4 regions of the Kitasatospora sp. NPDC086791 genome follow, and region 2 is predicted to be linked to each of the others. Evidence: riboswitches for the same ligand, from Rfam matches in the RefSeq annotation. Region 2 holds a riboswitch; each other region holds the start of a gene.
What was found. Region 2 has a riboswitch for cobalamin ahead of AB0Q99_RS03930 (HoxN/HupN/NixA family nickel/cobalt transporter). Riboswitches for the same ligand answer to the same signal wherever they lie in the genome.
Positions count from the first base shown of each region.

Region 1: another riboswitch for cobalamin. It lies ahead of AB0Q99_RS07725 (iron ABC transporter permease); the one in region 2 lies ahead of AB0Q99_RS03930 (HoxN/HupN/NixA family nickel/cobalt transporter).
Region 3: another riboswitch for cobalamin. It lies ahead of metE (5-methyltetrahydropteroyltriglutamate--homocysteine S-methyltransferase); the one in region 2 lies ahead of AB0Q99_RS03930 (HoxN/HupN/NixA family nickel/cobalt transporter).
Region 4: another riboswitch for cobalamin. It lies ahead of AB0Q99_RS16305 (cobalamin biosynthesis protein); the one in region 2 lies ahead of AB0Q99_RS03930 (HoxN/HupN/NixA family nickel/cobalt transporter).

Region 1 covers NZ_JBFBOC010000003.1:162,162-167,284, forward strand. Annotated here, with positions in the region: gene AB0Q99_RS07710 (CGNR zinc finger domain-containing protein) at 1-1, shown strand, start outside; gene sodX (nickel-type superoxide dismutase maturation protease) at 1-441, opposite strand, end outside; gene sodN (superoxide dismutase, Ni) at 619-1,014, shown strand; cobalamin riboswitch at 1,116-1,264, shown strand; gene AB0Q99_RS07725 (iron ABC transporter permease) at 1,357-2,436, shown strand; gene AB0Q99_RS07730 (ABC transporter ATP-binding protein) at 2,433-3,272, shown strand; gene AB0Q99_RS07735 (ABC transporter substrate-binding protein) at 3,291-4,283, shown strand; gene AB0Q99_RS07740 (nuclear transport factor 2 family protein) at 4,373-4,756, shown strand; gene AB0Q99_RS07745 (GNAT family N-acetyltransferase) at 4,767-5,123, shown strand, end outside.
Region 2 covers NZ_JBFBOC010000001.1:865,929-871,051, forward strand. Annotated here, with positions in the region: gene AB0Q99_RS03910 (GTP-binding protein) at 1-1,023, opposite strand, end outside; gene rpsN (30S ribosomal protein S14) at 1,020-1,325, opposite strand; gene rpmB (50S ribosomal protein L28) at 1,325-1,561, opposite strand; gene rpmG (50S ribosomal protein L33) at 1,689-1,853, shown strand; gene AB0Q99_RS03930 (HoxN/HupN/NixA family nickel/cobalt transporter) at 1,915-3,030, opposite strand; cobalamin riboswitch at 3,062-3,276, opposite strand; gene AB0Q99_RS03935 (metalloregulator ArsR/SmtB family transcription factor) at 3,359-3,742, shown strand; gene AB0Q99_RS03940 (hypothetical protein) at 3,799-5,123, shown strand, end outside.
Region 3 covers NZ_JBFBOC010000025.1:32,032-37,154, reverse strand. Annotated here, with positions in the region: gene AB0Q99_RS26250 (TetR family transcriptional regulator) at 1-662, opposite strand, end outside; gene AB0Q99_RS26245 (TauD/TfdA family dioxygenase) at 973-1,836, shown strand; cobalamin riboswitch at 2,026-2,248, shown strand; gene metE (5-methyltetrahydropteroyltriglutamate--homocysteine S-methyltransferase) at 2,416-4,731, shown strand; gene AB0Q99_RS26235 (Tat pathway signal sequence domain protein) at 4,885-5,123, opposite strand, start outside.
Region 4 covers NZ_JBFBOC010000010.1:48,080-53,202, forward strand. Annotated here, with positions in the region: gene AB0Q99_RS16300 (prolyl oligopeptidase family serine peptidase) at 80-1,192, opposite strand; cobalamin riboswitch at 1,504-1,664, shown strand; gene AB0Q99_RS16305 (cobalamin biosynthesis protein) at 1,847-2,833, shown strand; gene AB0Q99_RS16310 (cobyric acid synthase) at 2,830-4,368, shown strand; gene AB0Q99_RS16315 (putative cobaltochelatase) at 4,365-5,123, shown strand, end outside.

The sequences.
Region 1 (5,123 bases), on a different contig from region 2:
GAGCTCCTCGACCCGGACGCCGAGGCGGCGGGCCAGGCCCGGCACCCGGGCCAGCCGCGGGGTGAGCAGCAGCCGCTCCAGCCGGCGCCCCGGCGCCAGCCAGGCCGGGCTCGGGCGCAGCCGCAGCAGCGCCCGGCCGAGCACCAGCTCGTCCGGGACCGCGCCGTAGCTGCGGCTGTCGCTGTCCACCGGGCGGTTGTCGGACAGCAGCCACCAGCCGCCGGGCCTCCGCTCGACGGCCCGCTTCAGCACCAGCAGGTCCTGCTGGAAGGGGTGCCGGAAGAGCACCACGGCCCCCGGTCGGATCGGCGCGCCGTAGCGGACCAGCAGCCGGTCGCCCTCGTACAGGGTCGGGACCATCGACCGGCCCGCCACGTCGACCAGCCCGAACGGCAGCACGCCGCTCCGGGCCCGGCCCTCCGGTTCCGCGCTCCGCGCCACGACTCCTCCTCCCGCACCGCCGGCCCCCAGTCTGCCGTACGGGCCGCCACCTGCCCGATGCCCGGATTACCCCGGTTCCGGGTCCGTCTTTTGCCCTAGGCCCACCGCCCGATCGCGAAACCGCGCGGGCGGAAGGGTAATCTCGGGCGCGGGAAGACGATCTAAGGAAGGACTCCCATGTTCTCTCGTCTGTTTGCACCGCGTGCCACCGCTCACGCCCACTGTGACCTGCCCTGTGGCGTGTACGACCCGGCGCAGGCCCGGATCGAGGCCGAGTCCGTCAAGGCCACCCAGGAGAAGTACCAGGCCAACGAGGACCCGCACTTCCGCGCCCGCGCCGTCATCATCAAGGAGCAGCGCGCCGAGGCCGTCAAGCACCACATCTCGGTGCTGTGGAGCGACTACTTCAAGGCCCCGCACTTCGAGAAGTACCCGCAGCTGCACCAGCTGATCAACGACACCCTGAAGGCCGCCTCGGCCGCCAAGGCGTCCACCGACCCGGCCACCGGCCAGGCCCTGCTGGACCTGATCGCCGAGGTCGACAAGATCTTCTGGGAGACCAAGCAGGCCTGAGCCTGACGCGTCGCCACCCGACCGCCCCCGTCCGCACCGCCGGACGGGGGCGGTCGTGCGTTCGCGTCCGGAGCGAACGTGCGGGGTGAGACCGGTAAGGGTTGCCTGCCCTGAGTGGCTGTTATGCTGCCAGGGCGTCCGAGGGGGAAGTCCGGTGTGAATCCGGCGCTGACCCGCAACGGTGAGCACGGCCCGTCCCAGCGGTGCGGCCGCGCCAGCCCGATCGCCCCCGGCCGCTGACCTCCCGACAACTCGCCGCGGACTGCGAGGGGAACGGCGCCCCGGCACGCCTCCGGCCCGCGCCCGCCCCGGCGCACCCGCGGCCCGAGGCAAGGCGCACCCGTGAACCGCGCACCCGCGAACGGCGCGGTCGGCCCGCCCGACCGCCGCATACCCGCGCTCCCGCTCGCCGTCGGCCTCGCCGCCGCCCTGTTGCTCTCCCTGGTCTGCGGGGTCGCCTTCGGCTTCTCCGGGATCGGGCTCCCCCGCGTGCTGCGGCTGCTGGGCGCCGGGCTGACGGGCGGTCGGCTGGAGGCGGACGAGGCGGCCGCGTACGCCATCGTCTGGGAGATCCGGCTGCCCCGCACCGTGCTGGCCGCCGTGGTCGGCGCCGGGCTCGCCGCCACCGGGGTCGCCGTGCAGGCGCTGGTGCGCAACGCGCTCGCCGACCCCTTCGTCCTCGGCATCTCCTCCGGCGCGGCCGTCGGCGCCAACGCCGTCCTGCTGTTCGGCGCCTTCGCCTCGCTCGGGGTCTGGGCGGTCTCCGCCTCCGCCTTCGGCTCCGCGCTGGTCGCGATGGCGCTGGTCTACCTCGCCGCCCGCACCGCGTACGGGCTCACCCCGCTGCGGCTGGTGCTCACCGGCACCGCCCTCTCCCACGGCTTCGCCGCCACCACCACCCTGATGGTCTTCGCCGCCGACCGCGGCGAGGCCGCCCGGAGCGCCATGATGTGGCTGCTCGGCAGCCTCGGCGGCGCCACCTGGGGCTCGGTGCCGATCGCCGCCGGCACCGTGCTGGCCGGCCTGGCCCACCTCGGCTGCGCCGCCGGACGGCTGGACGGGCTCGCCATGGGGGACGAGACCTCCGCCGCGCTCGGCGTGGACCCGGACCGGCTGCGCCGGGAGCTGTTCGTGGTGACCGCCGCCGTCACCGGCACGGTGGTCGCGGTCAGCGGGGCGATCGGGTTCGTCGGGCTGCTGGTGCCGCACCTGGCCCGGATGCTGGTCGGCGCCGCGCACCGCCGGGTGCTGCTGGTCGCGCCGCTCGCCGGGGCGCTGCTGCTGGTCTGGGTGGACATCGCCTCCCGCACCCTGCTGGCGCCCGCCGAACTGCCCGTGGGGGTGTTCACCGCCGTGCTCGGGGTGCCCGTCTTCCTGCTGATGATGCGCCGGCGCGGCCACGCCTTCGGAGGCCGATCGTGACCGGACCGAGCGGCCCCGCCGACCCTACGGCGGCCCAGGACCTCGACGTCGACACCGTCTCGGTGGAGCTGGCCGGCGCCCGGCTGGTCCACGAGGTGAGCCTGGCGGCGGCCGCCGGGCAGGTGGTCGGACTCGTCGGGCCGAACGGCAGCGGCAAGTCGACCCTGCTGCGCTGCGTCTACCGGGTGCTGAAGCCGGCCGGCGGCGCCGTCCGGCTGGCCGGCGACGACCTGCACGCGCTCTCCGCCCGCGCGAGCGCCCGCCGGGTGGCCGCGCTGACCCAGGAGCACTCCGCCGAGTTCGACTTCACGGTGGCCGAGGTGGTCGCGATGGGCCGGCTGCCGCACCGGCGCGGGTTCGGCGCCCCGGCCGACGGGGACCGGGAGCGCTGCGCCGAGGCGCTGCGCAAGGTCCGGGCCGGCCACCTCGCCGAACGGGGCTTCCTGAGCCTGTCCGGGGGCGAGAAGCAGCGGGTGCTGTTCGCCCGCGCGCTGGTCCAGGAACCGCGCCTGCTGGTGCTCGACGAACCCACCAACCACCTGGACATCGCCCACCAGTTGGAGGTCCTGGCGCTGGCCCGCGAGGCCGGTCCGACGGTGCTCACCGCGCTGCACGACCTCAACCTGGCGGCGGGCCACTGCGACCTGCTGTACGTGCTGCGGGCCGGCCGGATCGTCGCCTCCGGGCCGCCCCGCGAGGTGCTCCGGCCCGCCCTGCTGGCCGAGGTGTTCGGCGTCCGGGCCACCCCGGTCCGGCACCCGGGGACCGGCGCCGTCCAGTTGCTGTTCGACCGCCTCGACCCTTCCGCCCCGCTCGACCGCTCCCCCGGAGCCTGAACCACCGAAGGAACCACCGTGCGCACCAAGGCCGTTGCCACCACCGCCCTGCTCGCCCTCGGGCTCACCGCCTGCGGTGCGGAGATCGCCCCGAAGGAGACCGCCGGCGGCTCCGCCCACTACCCGGTGACCGTCGAGAACTGCGGCGACCGGCTGACCTTCGCGCGGAAGCCCGCCCGGGTGGTCACCAACGACGTCAACATCACCGAGCTGATGCTCTCGCTCGGTCTCGCCGACCGGATGGCCGGCTACGTCATGCCCGACGACAAGGGCAAGGTCGACCAGGTGCCGTGGAAGGACGGCTACCAGCAGACCGCCTGGCTCTCCAAGAAGGCACTCACCAAGGAGATCGCGCTGGACGCCCGGGCCGACCTGGTCCTGGCGGGCTGGCACTACGGCTTCGACGAGGGCAGCGGCGTCACCCCGCAGGCCTTCAAGGCCCTCGGCCTCGACTCCTACGTGCTCAGCGAGTCCTGCCGCAGCGGCAGGGGCGGCGAGCGCGGCGTGATGGACCCGCTGGACGCGCTCTACACCGACCTGGCCAACCTCGGCGAGATCTTCGACGTCAAGGACCGCGCCGACCGGCTGATCGCCGACTCCAGGGCCCGGATCGCCGCCGTCCCGCAGCCCGGGCGCCGCCCGTCCGTCTTCCTGTACGACAGCGGGCAGGACAAGCCGTACACCGCCGGGAAGTTCGCCGCCGCGCACCAGATCATCGCCAAAGCCGGCGGGACCAACATCATGGGCGACCTCGCCGACACCTGGGTCACCGCCGGCTGGGAGAGCGTGGTGGAGCGCGACCCCGAGGTGATCGTGATCAACGACTACGCGACCCCGGACGCCGAGGAGAAGCGGAGGTTCCTCACGTCCTTCCCGCCGCTGGCCGGCGTCTCCGCGATCAGGAACGGCCGGATCTTCGTGCTGGACTACGTCGACCTGGTGGAGAGCCCGCGCAACCCGGCCGCGATCGGCGCCCTGGCCGAGTACCTGCGCACCGTGCCGGCCCGCTGACCGGCCCGGACCGACCGCTCCTCCGGCCGACGGCGCCGGGCGTACGCTCGGAGTACGAACCGACGGACCCCGACCGGAGGAGCGAACTCATGACCACCATGGCGGCCCCCGCCGCCTTCGACACCCGCGCGCTGCGCGAGGGCATCGAGCGCTGCGACGCCGAGGCCCTGCTGTCGCTCTACGCCGAGGACGCCGAACTGCGCATGGTCGACCGCAAGACCCAGCCCAGCCACCCCCTGGTGATGCACGGGCGGGAGGAGATCGGCGCCATGCTGGGCGACATCTACGGCCGCGAGATGACCCACAAGCTGGAGCAGGTGGTCGTCCAGGGCGACCACGTCGCCTTCATGGAGTCCTGCCGCTACCCGGACGGCGTCCGGGTGCTGATGACCTCGATGGCCGACCTGCGGGACGGGCGGATCGTCGACCAGACCTCCATCCAGGCCTGGGACGAGACGGGGCCCGAGCAGTAGGCTCGCAGACATGATCCGCACCGCCGTCGCCAGCGACGTTCCCGTCATCCACGCCATGATCCGCGAGCTCGCGGAGTACGAGAAGGCCGCGCACGAGGCGGTGGCCACCGAGGAGCAGCTGCACGAGGTGCTGTTCGGCGCCGATCCCGCGGTGTTCGGCCTGATCGCCGAGGACGGGACCGGCGAGCCGGTCGGCTTCGCGCTCTGGTTCCGCAACTTCTCGACCTGGCGCGGCACCCACGGGATCTACCTGGAGGACCTGTACGTCCGCCCGGAGGCCCGCGGCGGCGGCCACGGCAAGGCGCTGCTGCTGGAGCTGGCCCGGATCGCCGTGGAGCGCGGCTACTCCCGGGTGGAGTGGTCGGTG
Region 2 (5,123 bases):
GGCGGCGGCCGCCCGGCGGGCGGGCGGGTAGCACTCCCAGTCCGCGTCGGTCAGGGTGGTGAGCCAGGGGCCGCACTCCTCGACGGCGAGGTTGGCCCCGGCCGCGTCCCAGGCCAGCATCAGGTCCGGCCGGTTGGCCAGCCAGAAGCGGCCGCGACTGCGCTGCGCCGCCGGAACGAGCAGTTCCAGCGCCTCGCGCAGCCGCTCCGGGTGGAGCGGCCGGCGGCGTTCCCAGACCAGGGTGGTGACGCCGGCCTCGTCCCGTTCCTGCGGCAGCAGCGCGATCGCCGGGTTGACCCGGTCGCGGGCGGCGGCGACGTCGAAGCCGCCGAGCGCGGCCCGGGTGAGGGCGCCGGTGCCGAGCCGGACGACCCGCGCGGTGGGGTGGAGCTGGCGCAGCAGCGCGAGCCCCGGCGCGTGCGCGGTGGCGCGCGGGACGGCGAGGGTGGTGGCGCGCGGGACGGCAAGGGTGGTGGCGTACTCGATCTGGTGGGCGAGCGCCTCCGCCCGGGTCCGCTCGTCCCGCGCGGCGGTGTGCTCACCGTGTTCCGCCAGGTCGTCGGGGACGGAGAGCTCGCCGATCAGCCGGTTCGGGTCGACGGCGGCGACCACGCCCGCGAGTTCGACCGCGTCCGCCGCCCGCCGCCCCTGCGACTCGCCCTCGGCGAGGACCTCGACCGCCGGGTGCGGATCGCTGCCGCCCCACAGTTCGACGATCGCGAGCCCGTACCGGCCCTCGTCGGCGATCTCCAGCAGCCGGGGCAGCAGGTCCTCGCGCAGGGCGCAGCACGGGCAGTCGTTCGACAGCGGTACGTCGTCCTCGTCGAACGCTCCTCCGGCGTCCCGCAGTTCGCGGTGGACGACGCCGCGCGCGGCGTCCCGCAGGTCGTGCCGGAGCACCACGGCGTCCACCGCGGCGGCGGCCAGTTCCTCGACGGCGGCGCGGCGTTCGTCGGCGTGCAGCCCGGCGACGACGACCACCGGCAGCTTGATCCCCTCCGGGTGGGCGGCCGGGGCGCTCACCAGCCGGCCTTGCGGACGCCCGGCAGGTGGCCGGCGTGGGCGTGGGTGCGCAGGTTGATCCGGGAGAGGCCGAAGGCCCGCAGGTAGCCGCGGGGGCGGCCGTCCACCGCGTCGCGGTTGCGGATCCGGGTCGCGCCGGCATCGCGCGGCTGGCGGGCGAGTTCGGCCTGCGCGGCGGCGCGTTCGGCCGGGCCGGTGCCGGGGTGGACGATGATCCGCTTGAGTGCGGCCCGACGCTCGGCGTAGCGGGCGACGACGGCGCGGCGCCGCTCGTTCTTGGCGATCTTGCTCTGCTTGGCCATCAGACCTTCTCCCCCCGGGCCCGGATGCGGGCGACGGCGGCTTCGATGCCGATCACGTCGACGGTGCGGATGCCCTTGGCGCTCAGCGCGAGCCGGACGTACCGGCCTTCGCCGGGCAGCCAGTAGCGCTTGCGCTGGATGTTGGGGTCGAAGCGGCGGCCGGTGCGGCGGTGCGAGTGCGAGATCGCGTTGCCGAAGCCGGGTCGCCGGCCGGTGAGTTGGCAGCGGGCGGACATGGGCGCTCCCTGGCGTCCGGGAATGGGCGGGACGGAGCTCACGTTACACCAGATGAAAATGACTTCCATTTCGGTGTACGGTCTCGATCCGGCACGCCACAGCCCCGACGCACCAGGAGGACACCCCATGGCCCGCAGCGAACTGCGCCCCGTCATCAAGCTCCGCTCCACCGCCGGAACCGGCTTCACGTACGTGACGCGCAAGAACCGCCGCAACGATCCGGACCGGCTGGTCCTGCGCAAGTACGACCCGGTCGCGGGCCGGCACGTCGACTTCCGCGAGGAGCGCTGACCACGCACGCACGGAACGGCGCCTTCCCGGGCGGGGAGGCGCCGTTCGGCGGCCCGTCGGCTCACGCCTCCTCGGGCGTCCAGCGCTTCTCGACCTCGGCGAGCTTCCAGTACCCGATCGCCACCGCCCAGACCACCACGAACAGCCCGGCGATCGCGTAGCCGACGTTGTCCAGCGAGATGTCCGCGATCCAGCCGCTCACCGGGTCGGTCAGGTCGAACTTCTCGTGCAGCACGCCGACCAGCTCGATGGTGCCGATGATGAAGGCCACCGCGATCGACAGCCCCGTGATGGTCAGGTTGTAGTACACCTTGCGCACCGGGTTGGCGAAGGCCCACTGGTAGGCGAAGTTCATGAACGTCCCGTCCAGGGTGTCGAACAGGCTCATCCCGGCCGCGAACAGCAGCGGCAGGCAGACGATCGCGTACCAGGGCAGCCCGGAGGCCGCGCCCGAACCCGCCATCACCATCAGGGTGACCTCGGTTGCGGTGTCGAAGCCCAGGCCCAGCACCATGCCGACCGGGAACATCTGCCCGGGCCGGGTGATCGAGCGGGTCGCCCGGTTCAGCACCCGGGCCATGAAGCCCCGCGAGTCGAGGTGCGCCTCCAGCTCCGCCTCGTCGTACTGCCCGGCCCGCATCGCCCGGAACACCTTGACGATGCCGAGCAGCGCCGCCAGGTTGAGCGCGCCGATCAGGTAGAGGAACACGCCGGAGGTGGTCGTCCCGACCACGCCGAGCCACTTGTGGGTGGTCGACTCGTCGTCCATCAGCGTGTTGGCCAGCTGCGCGCCGCCCGCCACCAGGGCCGCCATCAGGACCACCATCGAGGAGTGCCCGAGGGCGAACCAGAAGCCCACCGAGACCGGCCGCTTGCCGTCCGCCATCAACTTGCGGGTGGTGTTGTCGATCACCGCGATGTGGTCGGCGTCGAACGCGTGCCGCATGCCGAGGGTGTAGGCGGTGATGCCCAGGCCCACCCCGAAGACCTGGGTTCCGACCGCGTACCGTTCCGGCGCCACCAGGAAGATCAGGGTCCCGAAGGCCACCACGTGCATGGCCAGGATCACCCCCATCAACCCGGCCGTACGGACGGTGTCCTCGCGTCTCCACCGGAAGGTGGGCAGCACTGACGGGACCGCTTTCGCGTTCGCGGCGGCGGTTTCGGGCAGGGTCATCTCCGGATCACGCTCCAACACCTCGTGGAATCACTTCGTGAAGTGCCGTGGCCGGTCTCCTGGCTTACGGGACATCCGGGTCCGCCTTCCCGGGGGCGCGAGGCACCCAGTGGCGTCGTGGACACGGACCGCATTCCGTCGCGGGCGAAGGAATGACCCGATCACAGTGGCGAGGGCCGCTCCGGAATCCGGACCCCTGAGGGTCCGTCACCGGTCTTCCCGAGCACCACGGCGGGCTACACGGTAGGGGTCCCGCCCCGACCCATGCAAGGCTGCGCACCTGCGCAGGTGTTCAGGATCACAGGCCCCCGCCTGCAAGAATGTCCGCATGCATCTCGTACCGGCCGACCGCGCGGGCCACCGCACCATCGACGGGCACCGGGTCTGCGAGGCCATCGCCGCGATCGGCGACACCGCGCACGTCCGGTCCTGGTCCGAGCGCTTCTCCCTGCTCGCCGACCCCGGCCGGCTCGCCCTGCTGCTCGCCCTGCACCGGGCCGGCCCGCTCGCCGTCACCGACCTCGCGGTCGCCACCGGCATGCGCGACCCCGCCGTCTCCCAGGCCCTGCGGCTGCTCCGCACGGCCGGGGTGGTCACCGGCGACAAGGACGGACGTGTGGTGCGCTACCGGCTCGTGGACGAGGCCATGCGCCCCCTCCTGGACGAGTGCGCCGCCGCCGAGCACCACGAGCCCACCGCCGCCGCGGGCTGACCGACACTCGGGGAACACCCCTCCCGGGCCGCACCCCGGATGAGTACGATCATGGCGTGCCGTCCCACCCCCACGCCTGGCCCGCCGACCGCTGGAACACCCGACCGGTCAGTGCCCGCGTGCTGGCGGTCGCCCGCACCCTCACCTCGGCCACCCGCGTCCTGGACGTCCTCACCCTGCTGAACCCGGACGGCATCGCCCGGTACTTCACCGTCAACCCCGGCTCCGCCTTCGCCGACCGCGCCCTGGACGAGTACCTGCACGGCCTGCCCGGCTTCACCGTGCTGGACTGGGAGGACGCCGTCCGGCACCGCTTCGACCTGGCCGTCGCCTGCGCCGTCCACTCCTCCATGCACCGCCTGGACGCCCGGCTCGTCGTCCTCCCGCACGGCGCCGGCTACAACCGCCTGGTGGCCGAGTCCACCGGCGACACGGTCAGCTCCGCCGGCCTCTCCCGCAACGAACTCACCCACCGCGGACGGGTGTTCGTCGACGTCCTCGGCCTCTCCCACCCCGAACAGCTGGACCGCCTGCGGACCTCCTGCCCCGAGGCGCTGGACGTCGCCCGGGTCGTCGGCGATCCGTGCTTCGACCGGATGCTGCGCAGCCGGCGCTCCCGCGACGCCTACCGCGCCGCGCTCGGCGCCGTCGACGGCCGACGGCTCGTCGTCGTCAACTCGACCTGGAGCGAGCACTCGTTATTCGGCCGCCGCCCCGACCTGCCCCGGCGCCTGGTCCGCCGGCTGCCCGCCGACGAGTACACCGTCGCCCTCGTCCTGCACCCCAACATCTGGAGCCGGCACGACCCCGAGGCACTGCTCGACACCGCCCGCCGGATGGGCCTGCGGCTGATCCCGCCGCACCAGGGCTGGCAGGCCGCCCTGGTCGCCGCCGACTGCCTGATCGGCGACCACGGCTCGGTCTCCGTCTACGGCGCCGCGCTGGAACGGCCCACCGTGCTGGTCGCCACCGGCGCCGCCGAACTCGACCCGCGCTCCCCCGGCTACGCCTTCGGCCAGACCGCCCCGGTGCTCGACCCCGACGGCGACCTCGCCGCCCAGCTCGCCCTGGCCCTGCACGACCAGGACCCGGCCGACCTGCGCCCGCTCACCGAGCGCTCGCTCAGCCGGCGCGGCCGGTCCGCCGAACTGCTGCGCCCGCTGCTCTACTCCTTCCTGGAGGGCCTGGACGAACCCGGGGAGGAACCGGTCCTGCCGCCCTACCCCAAGCCCGTCCCACGCCCCGGCACCACCGACGGGCCCACCGCGTACGACGTCGAGGGCGAGAGCGAGGGCACCGAGGTCAGCCTGCGGCGCTACCCCTTCGACCCGGCCGACCACACCCCGCGCGGCTTCCACGCGCTCACCGACGAGCACCCGGG
Region 3 (5,123 bases), on a different contig from region 2:
TGCGCGAGGTAGCCGCGGACCAACCGCTTGCACTCGGCGATCAGGACGGGATCGCCGTTCGGGTCCCCGCGGAAGGCCAGCTTGAGCACCGCGTCGGCGGCCTCCAGGGCGACCCGCAGGGTCAGCGTGGTGGTCGCCGGGTCGCCGGTCCGGAACACCTCGCCGCCGAGCGCCTGCAGGCGCAGCGCGACGGCGGTGTTGTTGTCCACGCCCGCGTCCAGCAGGTGCAGGCCGTCCCGGACCCCGGTGGGGACGACCGGGCCGGCCAGGCCGAAGTCGACCTGGCCGAAACCGGGGACGGCGCGCTTCATGGCCACGAACTCGTCCACCGCGAGGTCGGTGAAGGCGGCCGGGCCGACCGGCGCGGCGGCGGTCAGCCGGGCGTCGAGGCGCCGGAGGTACCGGTCGAGGTTGCGGCCGGCCAGTGCGGCCAGCAGGTCCTCCTTGCCGGCGAAGAACTGGTAGAGGGTGCCGATCGGGACTTGCGCCCGGTGGGCGACCTCCTTGGTGGTGAGCGCGGTCGCCCCGACCTCGTCCAGCAGCCCGGCGCAGGCGTCGAGGATGCGGCCGTACCGTTCCTGGCTGCGCTGCTGGACCGGGCGCCGCCGGGCCGACGGGGCCGTCCGGCCGACTGCCACGTGACTCCGGGTGTCCGAGCTCATGGGGTCACTCTGCCGCATCCGCTGTTCCGGCGGCGAATCACCGGGGCGGGAGCGGACCGCCGTGCCCCGTGGGGAAGGAATCGACGGCCGGCCGGAGCTGAACGGCAGGGTGGCGGGAAGGCGGTCACGAGTTGACACCGGTCTTGTCGTGGACGCGATGGCCGGTTCATACTCCTGGGGCGGACTACCTTGCGTGATCGGTGCGTTCCTCTTCGTGGCGGTCGCGGCCGCCTGGTCCTGTCCGGTCCCGCCCGTCCGGCCCGGCTGGCTGCCGGAGGTCGGAGGCCGGAAGCCGGTAGGGAGGAGAACCATGGAGAAGGCGAAGGAAATCGGCTGGAGCAGCCTGGAGTTGGACGCCCGGCGGGGGCTCTGGTCGCTTCCGCTGGGGGAGGTGGAGCGGCGGCTGCTGTGGGCCGACGCCCGGGCCGGGCGCTGGGGCGCGGCCGGGCCGGTGCGCGAGCGGCTGCGGGACTTCGCCCGGGACGCCGTCGCCTCCGTCGGCATCACCCACGTGGGCGGCCTGGTGGACCCGGCGCACCCGGAGGAGGAGATCGTCGAGGCGCTCTCCTTCCTGCTGCGGGACTACGGCCGGATCGTCCCGCAGAACGGGCGCGGCGACCTCGCCTCGGTCCTGCACGACCAGGACGGCGACGGCGGCGCCGAACTCGGCTTCCACTGCGACACCTGCGACCTGCTCGTCCTGCTCTGCCTCCGGCCGGCCTTCGACGGCGGCGGGTTGACCAAGCTGGCGAGCGCGCGGCACGTCCGCGACCTGATCGAGCGGGAGCGGCCGGACGCGCTGGCCACGCTCTGCGAGGACTGGACGTTCGACCGGACCGGCCGGGCGGGCCCGCAGGTGGTGGTCACCCCGATCCTCTACGACCGGGCGGAGGGGACGGTCGGCTGCTACTACCAGACCCGCACCGTCCGCTCCTCCCCGGACCGGGGCGGCCCCGAGCTGACGGACCGTCAATGGGAGGCGCTGGGCGTGCTGGACGAGGTGCTGTACCGGCCGGAGATCTCCTTCGGGCTGTCGATGGCCGCCGGGGATCTGCTGATCATCCGCAACAGCCGGGTCCTGCACGGGCGTTCGCCGTTCGTCGACGAACCCGGTCCGCACGCCCGGCGGATGCTCCGGATCTGGGTCAACGAGGGCGAGGCGTGGGCGCGTTGATCGTGCTGCGCGCCGTGTCGTAGGGACGGGTCGAGAGCGCCGCGGGCGGGGTGGCCTGACCGCCCCTTGGGGTTCGGGGCGGTCGGCGTCCAGGGGGCGGACGTCCGGTACGCCCCGGCCCGGGCCGCCCGGCGTCTCACTCCTCGGACGGGTTCCGGGATCCCGCTGTCCGCGAAGCCGCCGCGCCCGTAAGCTGGCCGCGCAGCTGGTTCGCCCTGTCCGCCAGGCAGGCGCGTCGTAAGAGGGAACCCGGTGGGAATCCGGGACTGCCCCGCAGCGGTGAGCGGGAACGACCGCCGTCATACGCACTGGGCCCGGGAGGGCCTGGGAAGCGACGGCCAGTAGGTGTCCGCCCTTCACAGGGCGGGTGTGCCCGCGAGTCCGAAGACCTGCCCGTTGCCCGCGCGCGACCGATCGTGCGCGGACACCCCGGTGACCTCGTGGGCGGGTCGGCGTACACACCAGGCGGTTCTGGCATCCGCGCGTTCGACGCGGCCCGACCCGTCCGGCTCGTCACCCCTTCGCGCTCTCGTCCGGCCCCCGGGGCCCATGGAGTGAAGACTCGCGAAGGAGAGTCCCTTGACAGTGAAGTCCGCAGCTGCGGCGACCCGGGCCACCGCGTACGGCTACCCCCGTCAGGGCCGGGGCCGGGAGCTCAAGAAGGCCATCGAGGGGTACTGGAAGGGCGCGGTCGGCGCCGGGGCCCTGCTCGCCACCGCCGCCGAGCTGCGCCGGAAGAACTGGCGGCAGCTCGCCGAAGCCGGGATCCAGGAGGTCCCGACCGGTGACTTCTCGCTCTACGACCACGTGCTGGACACCACGGTCGCGGTCGGCGCGATCCCGCCCCGGCACCGGAAGGCCGTCGAGGCCGACGCGCTCGCCGGGTACTTCGCCATGGCGCGCGGCACCCAGGACGTCGCGCCACTGGAGATGACCAAGTGGTTCGACACCAACTACCACTACCTGGTGCCCGAGTTGGGCCCCGACACGGTGTTCGCCGCGAACTCCGCCAAGGCCGTCGCGGAGCTGGGCGAGGCGCTCGCGCTCGGCCACCGGGCCCGGCCGGTGCTGGTCGGCCCGGTCACCTACCTGCTGCTGGCCAAGCCGGCCCCCGGCGTCGCCGCCGACTTCCAGCCGATCACCCTGCTGGACCGGCTGCTGCCCGTCTACGCGCGGCTGCTGGCGGACCTGCGGGCCGCCGGCGCCGAGTGGGTGCAGCTGGACGAGCCCGCGCTGGCGCAGGACCGCACCCCGGCCGAGCTCAACGCCGCCGCCCGCGCCTACCGCGACCTCGGGGGCCTCGCCGACCGGCCGCAGCTGCTGGTCGCGAGCTACTTCGACCGCCTCGGCGACGCCCTGCCGGTGCTCGCCAAGGCCCCGGTCGAGGGCCTGGCGCTGGACTTCACCGGGCCGGCCGCCGCCAACCTGGACGGCCTCGCCGCCGTCGGCGGACTGCCCGGCAAGCGCCTGGTGGCCGGCGTGATCGACGGACGCAACATCTGGATCAACGACCTGGAGCGGTCGTTGGCCACTCTGGCGACCCTGCTCGGCCTCGCCGACCGGATCGACGTCGCGCCGTCCTGCTCGCTGCTGCACGTCCCCCTGGACGCCGCCGACGAACGGGAGTTGGACCCGCAGATCGCCCGCTGGCTGGCCTTCGCCAAGCAGAAGGCCGCCGAGGCGGCGCTGCTGGCCCGGGGCCTGCGCGAGGGCACCGGCGCGATCACCGCCGCACTCGCCGCCAACCGCGCCGACCTGGCCTCCCGGGCCAACTCGCCGATCACCCGCGACCCGGCGGTCCGGGCCCGGGTCACCGCCGTCACCGGGGCGGACGCCCGCCGGGCCCAGCCCTACGCCGTCCGGACCGAGGCCCAGCGCGCCCGGCTCGGCCTGCCGCTGCTGCCGACCACCACCATCGGCTCCTTCCCGCAGACCAGCGAACTTCGCCTGGCCCGAGCGGATCTGACGGCGGGTCGGATCAGTGCGGACACGTACCGCGAGCGGATGGAGGCCGAGGTCCGCGAGGTCGTCGCCTACCAGGAGAAGGCCGGACTGGACGTCCTGGTGCACGGCGAGCCCGAACGCAACGACATGGTCCAGTACTTCGCCGAGCAGCTCACCGGCTACCTGGCCACCCGGCACGGCTGGGTGCAGTCCTACGGCACCCGGTACGTGCGCCCGCCGGTCCTCGCCGGGGACATCTCCCGCCCGCACCCGATGACCGTCGACTGGTTCCGCTACGCCCAGGGCCTGACCGGCCGCCCGGTCAAGGGCATGCTCACCGGCCCGGTCACCATGCTCGCCTGGTCCTTCGTCCGCGACGACCAGCCGCTCGCCGACACCGCCCGTCAGGTCGCCCTCGCCCTGCGCGACGAGGTCACCGACCTGGAGGCGGCCGGGGCGGCCGTCGTCCAGGTCGACGAGCCGGCCCTGCGCGAGACCCTGCCGCTGCGGGCCGCCGACCGCCCGGCGTACCTGGACTGGGCCACCGGGTCGTTCCGGCTCGCCACCTCGGGCGTCCGCGCCGACACCCAGATCCACACCCACATGTGCTACGCCGAGTTCGGCGCGATCATGGCGGCGATCGACGACCTCGACGCGGACGTCATCTCGCTGGAGGCGACCCGCTCGCACATGGAGGTGGCCGGTGAACTCGCCCGGGCCGGGTACCCGCGCGAGGTCGGCCCCGGCGTCTGGGACATCCACTCCCCGCGGGTGCCGAGCACCGAGGAGGCGGTCTCCCTGCTGCGGGCCGGCCTCGCGGTGATCCCGGCCGAGCGGCTGTGGGTCAACCCCGACTGCGGCCTGAAGACCCGTGGCTGGCCGGAGACCCGGGCCTCGCTGGACAGCCTGGTCGCCGCCGCCCGCCGGCTGCGGGAGGAACTGACGGGCTGACCGCGACCGGGGGCGCGGCGGCGCGCCTCCGGGGATTCCGGGGATGCCGTGCGGCGTCGGGGCCGGCCGGGGCGACGTGGGTCGCTCCGGCCGGGCCCGGCCGGTCTCTCCGGTGGGGACCCGGCGTCGGCCGGTGTTTCCGTCGGCGGGCGGTCAGTTGACGTACACCGCCGGGCCGCCCGGCTGGGTGGTGTCGGCGACCGGGCCGTACGTCGCGGAGAAGTACCCGTCGCCGGGGCAGAGCCCGGAGCCGCCGCTCTTGGCGAAGTGCTCGTTGCGGAAGGCCAGGCTGTGCGCGGTGTTGTCGGCGTTGCCGGAGAAGGCGCCGCTGAGCTGGTAGGTGCACGTGATGGTGCCGAACCAGCTGTTGAGCACGGCGGTGGCCTGGATCG
Region 4 (5,123 bases), on a different contig from region 2:
GGACGTCGGCGGGGCCGACTTCCGGTGCCTGTGGCGGGGCGGGCCTGGACGGCAGAGAAGGGGGGAACGAGCCCGGGCGTCAGAGGAGGGGGGTGAGCCAGCGGCGGAGGAGTTCGGTGTAGCGGTCGGGGTCGGAGTTCCAGAGGGTGCCGTGGTCCGCGCCCGGGAACACCTGGAGGTTGACCACGTCGGGGCGGGCGGCGGCGAGGCGTTCGGCGCTGCGGAACGGCGAGACCCGGTCGGCGGGACTGTGCAGGAGGAGGGTGGGGACGCGCAGGTCGGCGCCCTCGGCGAGGCGGGAGAAGTCGGCGAGGTCGATGCCGGTGCGGCCCCGGGCGGCGAGCGCCCCGAGGTCGGCGGCGGTGCCGCGGAAGCCCAGGCGTTCGGCGTCGCGGCGGGCGGCGGCCGGCAGGTCGAGGACCGGCGAGTCGAGGATCAGGCCGCTGACGGCGTGGGATCGGTCGGAGCGGGCCGCGGTCCGCAGGACCGTCGTGGCGCCGACCGACCAGCCGTAGAGGATCACCCGGCTCGCGCCGGTGTCGAGCGCCAGCCGGACCGCCGCCTCGACGTCGCGCCACTCGGTCTCGCCGAAGTGGCTGTACCCGTCCGGGGAGGCGGGGGCGCCCTCGTCGCCGCGGTAGGTGACGGCCAGGGCGGGCAGGGTGAGGCGGTCGAGGACGGGCAGCACCGGGAGGGTCTGCTGGCGGTCCGCCTCCGGGCCGTGCACCAGGATCACCCAGGTGCCGCGTTTGCCGTCCAGGTACCAGGCGGGGAGGGCGCCGAGCTCGCCGTCCGCGGCGGTCTCGGTGTAGGCGAGGCCGAGGGCCCGGGTGGGGTCGCCGAGGTGGACGCGGGGGGTGAAACGGACCGCGGTGCCGGGAGCGAGGGTGCCCCGGTCGGCGCGGACCAGCCGACGGGTGACGCCCTGCTCGTCGCTGTGCAGGACCTCCTCGACGACGGCGTGACCGCCGTCCTCCCACTCGACCGCCCAGCGACCGGGGTTCAGGCTCTCGGGGCTGCTGGTGAAGGTGATCCACCCGGCGCCGAGACTGCGGACCAGGACCGGCCCGGACTCCTGGACGACGGTCACCGGACGGACCATCCGCTCGGAGGCCCGGCGGCCGATCACCAGGACGGCGGCACCGGCTCCGACGGCGGCGGCCGCCACGACGGCAGCGGTTCCCCAGCGCATATCGTTCCCCGCTCTGTTGGTCTCGGACCGGACGGTGGTCGTACACCAGTCCACCGGCGCCCCGCCCGCCCGGCCACCGGGCTGGCCCGTCCGGGTCACCCTCCCCGCGGCGCGTGCCACCGCGCGGCGGGGGCGGACCGGGGCGCGGCCCCGGCGCCCGGACGCACGGAGCGGCCGGGCGCCGGGGCGGTGCCGCGCCGGGTGACCCCACGGGCCGTCAGCCGGTGTCGCGTGTGACCAACCCCTCCGTGACCTCGGTTGACTCCCGGTTCGGCCGCGTGATGGGATCCTGGGGCCAATCGGAGGCATGGAGAGGAAGCCGGTGCGAGTCCGGCGCGGTCCCGCCACTGTCACCGGGGAGCACACTCGGAATTCCCTCCTTGCCCGCCGACGGCCGGGAGGGGCCACGGCGGGCCGTCAGAAGCCGCTGGAAGGCTCCGGAGGTGCGTCCGACCCGGAAGCCAGGAGACTCTCGCCCCCGCTACGTCGATCCAGGGCGCGGACCCTGAGTGAGGACACGCACGCGATGCAGGCTGCCCCGCCCCGCCGGACCCCGAGCGGCCGTCCCGTGCACGGCCTTCCGGCGCACGCTCTGCCCGGGCCCGGCCTTCCGGCGCGGAGCCTTCCGGCACTCCGCCTCCTGACGTGCGGCCGATGACCCACCGCGCCCTGACCGGGCGTCCGCTCGCCCGCGCCGCCTGGTTCGCGCTGGGCGCCGTCGCGGGCCACGCCGCCGACGCCCGCTACGGCGATCCGCGCCGGGGCCACCCGGTGGCCGCCTTCGGCAGTGCCGCGACCCGGCTGGAGCGGCGGCTGTGGCGCGACGACCGGGCCGCCGGGGCCGGGTACACGGCGCTGTGCGTGGGCGCGGTCGCGGCGGGCGCGCTCGCCCTGGACCGTACGGTGGGCCGGCGCCCGCTGGGCCGGGCGGCGCTGGCGGCGGCCGCGACCTGGACGGTGCTCGGCGGCACCTCGCTGACCCGGGAGGCCCGTACCGTCGGCCGCGCGCTGAAGGACGGCGACCTGCGGGCCGCGCGGGAACGGCTGCCGCACCTGTGCGGGCGGGACCCGAGCGCGCTGGACGAGCAGCAGATCGCCCGCGCGGTGGTCGAGTCGGTGGCCGAGAACACCGCCGACGCCGTGGTGAACGCGCTGACCTGGGGCGCCCTCGCGGGCACGCCCGGGCTGCTGGCCTTCCGCGCGGTGAACACCCTGGACGCCATGGTGGGCCACCGCTCACCGCGCCACCTCCGGTTCGGCTGGGCCTCGGCCCGGCTGGACGACCTGGCCGGCTGGCCGGGCGCCCGGCTCACGGCGCTGCTGACGGTCGCCGCCGCCCCGCAGCCCCGGACGGCCTGGCGGGTCTGGCGGCGCGACGGCTCCGCGCACCCGAGTCCGAACGCGGGTCAGGCGGAGTCGGCGTTCGCCGGCGCCGTCGGCGTGCGGCTGGGCGGAACGCTGCGGTACGGCGAACGCGTGGAGCACCGGCCGGTGCTGGGCGCGGAGCTGCGGCCGGTGACGGTGGACGACATCGAGCGGGCCTGCGCACTCTCCCGGCGGGTGGGTGCGCTGGCGCTGGGTACGACGGTCGCGGGGCACGTCCTGCTGCGCGCGCTCCTGGGGAAGAGGGGAAGGGCATGACGAACGCGCTGCTGGTCGCGGGGACGACCTCGGACGCGGGCAAGAGCGTGGTGACGGCCGGCATCTGCCGCTGGCTGGCCCGTCAAGGGGTCCGGGTCGCGCCGTTCAAGGCGCAGAACATGTCGCTGAACTCCTTCGTCACCGCGGACGGCGCCGAGATCGGCCGCGCGCAGGCGATGCAGGCGCAGGCCGCCCGGGTCGAGCCGGAGGCGGCGATGAACCCGGTGCTGCTGAAGCCCGGCGCGGACGGCCGCAGCCAGGTGGTGCTGCTGGGCCGGCCGGTCGCCGAGGTGGGCGCGCTGGACTACCGCGAGCGCAAGCCCGTCCTGCTGGAGCGGGCCCTGGAGTGCCTGGCCGATCTGCGCCGCCGCTACGAGGTGGTCGTCTGCGAGGGCGCCGGCTCGCCCGCCGAGATCAACCTGCGCGACCGCGACATCGCCAACATGGGCCTGGCGACGGCCGCCGGGCTGCCGGTGGTGGTCGTCGGGGACATCGACCGCGGCGGCGTGTTCGCGGCGATGTACGGGACGCTGGCGCTGCTGTCGGCGGAGGACCAGCGGCACGTGGCGGGCTGGTTCGTCAACAAGTTCCGCGGCGACGCGCGGCTGCTGGCGCCCGGGCTGGAGATGCTGCACGGGCTGACCGGCCGTCCGGTGCTGGGCACCCTGCCGATGCTGCCCGGGCTCTGGCTGGACGCCGAGGACTCGCTGGACCTGTCGACCGTGGTGGACCGGGTGGACGGGCGCGGGCCGCTCGGCGCGGACGTGCTGCGGGTCGCCGTGGTGCGCTTCCCCCGGCTGTCCAACTTCACCGACCTGGACGCGCTGGCGCAGGAACCGGGCGTGCTGGTGCGCTGGGCCACCCGGCCGGAGGAACTGGCCGACGCCGACCTGGTGGTGCTGCCCGGGACCCGGGCCACCGTGGCGGACCTCGCCTGGCTGCGCGAGCGCGGCCTGGAGCCGGCGCTGAAGGCGCGGGCGGCCGCCGGACTGCCGGTCCTCGGGGTGTGCGGCGGCTACCAGATGCTGGCGCGCGGGATCGTCGACGAGGTGGAGTCCAGGGCGGGCGCCGTCGAGGGGCTCGGCCTGCTGCCGACGCAGGTGCGCTTCGGCACCGGGAAGGTGCTGGCGCGGCCGGTCGGCGAGGCCGCCGGGCACCGGGTCGAGGGCTACGAGATCCACCACGGGGTGGTGACCGTGGAGGGCGGGGAGCCGTTCGTCTCCGACGGCCGGGGGCAGGGCCTGGACGGCTGCCGGGTCGGCCCGGTCTGGGGCACGACCTGGCACGGAGTGCTGGAGAACGACGGCTTCCGCCGTGAACTCCTGCGCGAGGTCGCCGAGTTGTCCGGCCGGGCGTTCGTCCCGGCGCCGGACACCTCGTTCGCCGCGGCGCGCGAGGCCCGGCTGGACCGGCTGGGCGACCTGATCGAGGAGCACGCGGACACCGACGCGCTGTGGAAGCTGATCGAGGGCGGGGTGCCGGCGGCCGGATCGCTGCCGTTCCTGGCGCCCGGGGCACCTGGGAGTGACGCATGACTGAGGTCCGCTATCCGTTCACCGCGATCGTCGGCATGGCCGACCTGCGGCTCGGGCTGCTGCTGAACGCGGTCTCCCCGGCCGTGGGCGGCGTGCTGGTGCGCGGCGAGAAGGGCACCGCGAAGTCCACCATGGTGCGCGCGCTGGCCGGCCTGCTGCCGTCCATCGCCGCCGTGGACGGCTGCCGCTTCGCCTGCGACCCGTCCGCGCCCGACCCGCAGTGCCCGGACGGGCCGCACGAGGCGGCCGCCGGGAGCCACCAACGGCTCTCCCAGCTCGTCGAGTTGCCGGTCGGCGTGGCCGAGGACCGGATCGTCGGCTCGCTCGACCTGGAGCGCGCGCTGGCCGAGGGCGTCAAGGCGTACGAGCCCGGACTGCTCGCCAAGGCGCACCGCGGCGTGCTCTACATCGACGAGGTCAACCTCCTCCAGGACCACGTGGTGGACCTGCTGCTGGACGCCGCCGCGATGGGCCGCTCGTACGTCGAGCGCGAGGGCGTGTCGGTGCGGCACGCGGCCCGGTTCCTGCTGGTCGGCACGATGAACCCGGAGGAGGGCGAGCTGCGGCCGCAGCTGCTCGACCGGTTCGGCCTGACCGTCGAGATCGCCGCCACCCGCGACCCGGCCGAGCGCGCCGACGTGGTCCGGCGGCGCCTCGCGTACGACGCGGACCCGGCCGGCTTCGCCGCGCGGTTCGCCGAGGAGGAACGGGCGCTCGCCGAACGCATCACCGCCGCACGGGAGTTGCTGCCCAAG